Regions from separate parts of the Streptomyces sp. NPDC058880 genome, predicted to be linked through region 2. Evidence: riboswitches for the same ligand, from Rfam matches in the RefSeq annotation. Region 2 holds a riboswitch; the other holds the start of a gene.

Region 1 (3,514 bases), on a different contig from region 2:
GGAGCGGGTGGACACCGGCGAGACGCTGGTCCGGCACCACCCGGCGGACGAGCTGGCCGCCCGTCGCAACCGAGCCGGCTGAGCGGCCTGCCCGGGCCGCGGGAATGTCAGTGGCGTAGGGCAGCATCGGTGCCGTGAGAGCCGCCCCGACCATCCTGCATCTGGACATGGACGCCTTCTACGCCTCCGTCGAGCAGGCGTCGAAGCCGAGCCTGCGCGGCAAGGCCGTCATCGTCGGAGGGCTCGGACCACGGGGGGTCGTCGCCACCGCCTCCTACGAGGCCCGACGGTTCGGGGTGCATTCGGCGATGCCCACGGCGCAGGCCAGGCGGCTCTGCCCGAACGGCGCCTACCTGATCCCGCGGTTCACGCTCTACCGGCAGGTCAGCGACGTGGTCATGGCCATGCTGCGGGAACTGTCGCCGCTGGTGGAGCCGCTCAGCCTGGACGAGGCCTTCGTGGACCTGGAGGCGGGCGGGGCGGCCTTCGACTCGCACTTGGCGCGGGCGACGGGCGAGCGGCTGCGGGCCGGCATCACCGCCGCCACCGGGCTCAGCGGGTCCGTGGGGCTGGCCGGGTCGAAGATGCTGGCCAAGGTCGCCTCGGAGGAGGCCAAGCCCGCGGGGCTGCTGCTGATCGAGCCCGGGACCGAGCGGGAACTGCTCGCTCCGATGCCGGTGCGGACTCTGCCGGGGGTGGGGCCGGCCACCGGGGAGCACCTGCGCCGCGCCGGGATCACCACGGTGGGGGACCTGGCGGAGGCCGGGGAGGACGAGTTGGTCCGGATGCTCGGGCGCGCGCACGGCACGGGGCTGTACCGGATGGCGCTGGGCCTGGACGACCGGCCGGTGGTCGCGGAGCGGGACGCCAAGTCGGTGTCGGTCGAGGACACCTTCGACGTGGATCTGCACGACCGGGTGCGGATCCGGGGCGAGGTGCAGCGACTCGCCGACCGGTGCGTGCAGCGGCTGCGGGGCTCCGGGCACTCGGGGCGCACGATCGTGCTCAAGGTGCGGCGCTACGACTTCTCCACGCTGACGCGGTCCGAGACGCTGCGCGGCCCCACGGACGACGCGGCGGTGGTGCGGGAGGCCGCCGCGCGGCTGCTGGAGGCGGTGGACACCACGGGAGGCGTGCGGTTGCTGGGGGTGGGGGTGACCGGCCTGGCGGACTACACGCAGGAGGACCTCTTCGCCCAGTCGCTCGCGGCCGAGCCTCAGGTGGCGGCCGAGGTGGACGGTACGGGCGGTGCGGCCGGGGGAACCGAGCCGGAGGCCGCCGGAGGGGACGAGAAGCCACAGGAGGGGCCGCCGGCGCCCGCGGAGCAGCAAGAGGCTCCCGAGCGCCGCTGGGCGGCCGGAAGCGACGTACGCCACGTGCTGTACGGGCCGGGGTGGGTCCAGGGCAGCGGGGTGGGGCGGGTCACCGTCCGGTTCGAACAGCCCGGGTCGGAGCCCGGCCGGGTGCGGACCTTCCGGGTGGACGACCCGGATCTGGCGCCGTCCGACCCGTTGCCGCTGGTGGGGGAGGCCGCGTAGGGCGGCGCCGGGGCGCGGGTCAGCCCTCGTCGCCCGCCAGCCGGCCGAAGTCGCGGTCGACGTCGGACGGGAGGGCCGTGTCCAGGCCGTAGTGGTGATAGAGCTGGAGTTCCTGCTCGGGGGAGAGGTGGCGGCCGACGCCGAAATCCGGTGCGTCCCTGATGAGGGAGCGTTCGAAGGGCACCCGCAGGGTCTCGCCGACCATCTCGCTCGGCTCCAGCGGCACGAAGGCGTCCCGGCCGAAGAAGCCGGTGCGGACGGCGGCCCATTCCGGGACACCCGTGGCATCGTCGAGATAGACCTCGTCGATGGTGCCGATCTTGGCACCGTTGCGGTCGAACGCCTTGCGGCCGATCAGGCTGCGCGGATCGATGTCGGTCTGCACGGTCCCTCCAAATGGTCGCAACTGTCGCAACTGCTCCCTAGTGACTACAGAAGGGCATTTCCGCAGAGGAGGCCACTCGGGGAGCCTCTTGAACCCCGCTGGTAGGCTGGGTGACGGCTGTCGACCCTGTGCGGGAGAGTCCTCCGAGTGAGCAAGACGGAGGCGCCGAAGGAGCAAATCCTCCCCGGAATCTCTCAGGCATACGTACCGCACGGACGAGGCCACTCTGGAAAGCAGGGCGGGTGCCGGGCGCGCAGTGCCGGTCCCCCTCCTCACCGACGGTGAAAGCCGGAGCTCTCGGGAGACCCCCGTGAGATCCGGTGAAACTCTCAGGTGCAGATGACAGAGGGGGAGGCCGTCCGGGTGCCCGCGCCGTGGTGCCCCTCGCAGGTCATATGACCAGGAGGCCTCCGTACATGACCGCCAACCGCATTCCGCTCTCCCAGCTGGAGCGAGGCATCCCCTTCGAACAGCGCCACATCGGCCCGGATGCCGAGGCGCAGGCGAAGATGCTCGCCCAGGTGGGCTACGGCTCCCTGGACGAACTGACCGCCGCCGCGGTGCCGGATGTGATCAAGACCGCCGACGCGCTCGACCTCCCCGAGGCGCGGACCGAGGCCGAGGTGCTCGCCGAGCTGCGCTCGCTCGCCGACCGCAACCAGGTCCTCACCCCCATGATCGGTCTCGGTTACTACGGGACCTTCACCCCGCCGGTGATCCTCCGCAACGTCATGGAGAACCCGGCCTGGTACACGGCGTACACGCCCTACCAGCCGGAAATCTCGCAGGGCCGCCTCGAGGCCCTCCTGAACTTCCAGACCGTCGTCGCCGACCTCACCGGCCTGCCGACCTCGGGCGCCTCGCTGCTCGACGAGGGCACCGCGGCCGCCGAGGCCATGACCCTGGCCCGCCGCGTGGGCAAGGTCAAGGGCAACGTCTTCCTCGTCGACGCCGACGCCCTGCCGCAGACCATCGCCGTCATCGAGACCCGCGCCGAGCCGATCGGCATCGAGGTCGTCGTCGCCGACCTCTCCGACGGCATCCCCGCCGAGATCGCCGAGCGCGGCGTCTACGGCGTCCTGCTCCAGTACCCGGGTGCCTCCGGCGCCGTCCGGGAGATCAAGCCGGTCATCGACCAGGCGCACGAGCTCGGCGCCATCGTCACCGTCTCGGCCGACCTGCTCGCCCTGACCCTCCTGACGTCCCCGGGCGCCCTCGGAGCCGACATCGCCGTGGGCACCACCCAGCGCTTCGGTGTCCCGATGGGCTTCGGCGGACCGCACGCCGGCTACATGGCCGTCCAGGACAAGCACGCCCGTTCGCTGCCCGGCCGCCTCGTCGGCGTCTCGGTGGACGCGGACGGCAACAAGGCCTACCGCCTGGCCCTGCAGACCCGCGAGCAGCACATCCGCCGCGAGAAGGCCACCAGCAACATCTGCACCGCGCAGGTGCTGCTCGCCGTCATGGCCGGCATGTACGCCGTCTACCACGGCCCGGACGGCCTGCGGACCATCGCCCGCCGCACCCACCGCTACGCGGCGCTGCTCGCCGCCGGTCTGCGGGCCGGCGGAGTCGAGACCGTACACGGCGC
Region 2 (3,514 bases):
GTCGCTCCACGCGTGCCTTACCCGGGCCAGCGCTCATGCGTGCGGCCGGGAGATGTAACCAGCTTAAGCGGCCCTACGCGAGGTAGAAGGGGCGTACGCGCTCACGAATCCAGTCCGTGACCGGGTCCTGGGCCGCGTCCAGGAGGATCAGTTGCACGGGCCACGGCGCCGGAACGCGCGCCAGGGCGCGTCCGAGCGCCTCCATCGGCGCCTCCCGCATCTGTGGCTCCCACCCCGCCAGGCGGACACCGACGAAGAGTTCCGGTGCCCCGCCCTCGACGCTGGCGAGGCAGCGGTGCGCCGCCGCGACCACTCCGGTGGCGCGGAACTCCTCGCCGGCGGCAGCCAGGAAGTCCACCGGGTCCTCCTGCCAGTCGGGCTCGAAGAGCCGTACGCGGCCGCCGGTCGCGGAGCCGTCGAGCGGGCTGCGGCCCGCACGGCAGAGCTCGGCGACGGCGGGCGGGGGCAGCGGGACGCCGACGGCGCCCTCCGGATTGACCGCGATGCCGAGCTGCGGGGGCAGCCCCCGGGCGAACTCGACCGCCGGGGCCACCGCGAAGTCCATGCCGGGGCCGACACAGGCGAGGAACTGGGCCTCGGAGCTGTAGACCGGGACGTACGCCGCCCCGCCGATGTCCATGGTGGGCAGGTCCAGACCGGCCGTGTCGGGGCCGCCGCCGCCCGGCAGGGGCACCCACACCCTGCTGCGCCCGAGCACCTCCAGGATCCGGCCGCCGGCGTCCGGCTGCCCGAGCGCCGCCCCGAGCACCTGCTCCAGCTCATTTTCCGGCCAGCCGCTGCCCTGCATCTGCCCCTGCCCCTGTCTGGTCCCGCACGTGCGGTCCCGCGCGTGTCGCCCCGCAGGGTACCGGCCGCGGGGCGGGCACCGCCGCCGGGGATCCGGGTCGGCCCGGCCCGGCGGTCAGCCGTGGAAACCGATCCCCGTCACGGCGGCGGCCGAGCGGCGGTCCAGCAGGGTCGCGGAGGCGCAGCCGGCGGGCGGGCGGCCCGCCTCGGCGTCGCGCAGCAGGCGGCCCACGGCGCCGCGGTGGCGGGCGAAGGCGTAGGCAGACACCCCCCGGCCCCGCGCGGCCTGGCCGGAGAGCGCCTCCTCGGGGCTGCTGTCCAGGAGGACGAGGTGCAGCGACCGGCCCCGGCGGCGCGCGGCCGCGGAGAGCAGGGCGCGCACCCAGCTCTGAGTGCCGCAGTCGTGGACGACGACGGAGTCGCCGGAGCGCAGGATCCGGTACAGCCCCCAGTAGTGCGCGGCGCGTACCAGCGGGCGGTAGACGGCGTAGGGCAGCCGGGCGGGCATCCGGCGCTCCCAGCGTTCACGGGTGTCCTGGGAGTCGACGGCGCCGCCCTCCGGCGCGGCTCGCTTGATCAGCGTGCTCTTGCCGCCGCCGGGCAGCCCGGAGACCACGACGATGTCGCCCTCGGCGAAGCCGAGCCGCCGGGGTCCGCGCAGTGCGGGGCCGCGCAGGTCGCGCACGGGGCCGAGGCCGCCGTCGGCAGCCCTCCCGCGCTCGCGCGCGCCGCGCCGCTGGGCCGGCACCGCTTCGACGGCTCCCGTCGCCGTCACCACTCCGAATCTCCGCACAGTGCTCGCCTTCCCCCCGCGTCGGGCCACCGGGACCCTTCCCACCGAGTGTAAAGAGACGGTAATCCGGCATCCACGGTTCCACTCGGCCCGTTCGGAGGGGCGTACGAACTTTCGGACCCCCACCCCCGATCCCGAGCATGCCGTGCAATGATGTGCGCCATCTGGACCAACTGCATACCGGCCGCTTGAATCCGCGCGGGAGAGTCCCGGCAGGCCGCGAGGCCGTGCCGGGCGCCGAAGGAGCAAGAACCTCCCTTGAATCTCTCAGGCCCCGTACCGCGTGGATGAGGCAGATCTGAAAAGCGAGCTGCGCGCCAGCTCCACCCAAGGTGCAAGTCGGGGAGACCGGCGATCGGACGATCGGCGGAACTCTCGGCGAACCTCTCAGGTTCCGATGACAGATGGGGAGGAACGTCCTCGTCATGTCATGTCGATGCCCTGGGACCCGGGAGCCACACCCATGAGCACTGCCCCCCGCCTGACCGCCCTCGATGCGCTGCACCGTTCGCTCGGTGCGACCATGACCGATTTCGCGGGCTGGGACATGCCGCTGCGGTACGCCAGCGAGCGCGACGAGCACAACGCCGTACGCACCAAGGCCGGCCTCTTCGACCTGTCGCACATGGGCGAGATCACGCTGACCGGCCCGGAGGCCGTCAAGGCCCTGGACTACGCGCTGGTCGGCAACATCTCCACCGTCGGTGTCGGCCGTGCCCGCTACACGCACATCTGCCAGGAGGACGGCGGGATCGTCGACGACCTGATCGTCTACCGCCTCGGCGAGACCGAGTACATGGTCGTCGCCAACGCCTCCAACGCCCAGGTCGTCCTCGACGCCCTGACCGAGCGTGCCGCCGGCTTCGACACCGAGGTCCGCGACGACCGCGACGCGTACGCGCTGATCGCCGTGCAGGGTCCGGAGTCCCCCGGCATCCTGGCGTCGCTCACCGACGCCGACCTCGACGGCCTGAAGTACTACGCGGGCCTGCCGGGCACCGTCGCGGGCGTGCCCGCGCTGATCGCACGCACCGGCTACACCGGCGAGGACGGCTTCGAGCTGTTCGTCGCCCCCGAGCACGCCGTGGAGCTGTGGCAGGCGCTGACCAAGGCCGGCGAGGGCGTCGGCCTGGTTCCGGCCGGCCTGTCCTGCCGCGACACCCTGCGCCTGGAGGCGGGCATGCCGCTGTACGGGCACGAGCTGACCACCTCCCTGACCCCGTTCGACGCAGGTCTGGGCCGGGTCGTGAAGTTCGAGAAGGAGGGGGACTTCGTCGGCCGCGCCGCCCTGGAGGCCGCCGCCGAGAAGGCCGCCGACCAGGCCCCGCGCAAGCTGGTCGGCCTGATCGCCGAGGGCCGCCGCGTCCCGCGCGCCGGCTTCCCCGTCGTCGCCGACGGCAAGGTCATCGGCGAGGTCACCTCGGGCGCCCCGTCCCCGACGCTGGGCAAGCCGATCGCGATGGCGTACGTGGACGCGGAGCACGCCGCGCCCGGCACCTCCGGCGTCGGCGTCGACATTCGCGGTACGCATGAGCCGTACGAGGTCGTCGCGCTGCCGTTCTACAAGCGGCAGAAGTAGCCCTCCGCGCACGACGTCCGCCGTCCGGGCAGCCGTACGGCGTCGTCTCAGTACCCAAGACCGCAGTTCGTATCCACTCCCCCGCATCCAGGAGAATCAGGCCATGAGCAACCCCGAGAAGCTGCGTTACACCAAGGAGCACGAGTGGCTGTCGGACGTCGTGGACGGCGTCGCGACGGTCGGTATCACGGAGTTCGCGGCCAACGCGCTCGGTGACGTCGTCTACGCCCAGCTCCCCGAGGTCGGCGACACCGTGACCGAGGGCGAGACCTGCGGCGAGCTGGAGTCGACCAAGTCGGTCAGCGACCTGTACTCCCCGGTCTCCGGCGAGATCG

What was found. A riboswitch is a leader RNA that binds a small molecule or an ion and turns the genes downstream of it on or off. The one in region 2 is predicted to bind glycine.
Region 1: linked by a shared signal. The riboswitch ahead of gcvP (aminomethyl-transferring glycine dehydrogenase) and the one ahead of gcvT (glycine cleavage system aminomethyltransferase GcvT) in region 2 are both predicted to bind glycine.

The regions. Positions count from the first base shown of each region.
Region 1 covers NZ_JBHYMC010000100.1:8,627-12,140, forward strand. The annotation lists gene ACFW2G_RS31795 (MerR family transcriptional regulator) at 1-82, shown strand, start outside; gene ACFW2G_RS31800 (DNA polymerase IV) at 135-1,538, shown strand; gene ACFW2G_RS31805 (PRC-barrel domain-containing protein) at 1,558-1,923, opposite strand; glycine riboswitch at 2,045-2,143, shown strand; gene gcvP (aminomethyl-transferring glycine dehydrogenase) at 2,340-3,514, shown strand, end outside.
Region 2 covers NZ_JBHYMC010000027.1:25,370-28,883, forward strand. The annotation lists gene ACFW2G_RS17655 (enhanced serine sensitivity protein SseB) at 74-808, opposite strand; gene ACFW2G_RS17660 (AAA family ATPase) at 923-1,600, opposite strand; glycine riboswitch at 1,790-1,892, shown strand; gene gcvT (glycine cleavage system aminomethyltransferase GcvT) at 2,064-3,179, shown strand; gene gcvH (glycine cleavage system protein GcvH) at 3,283-3,514, shown strand, end outside.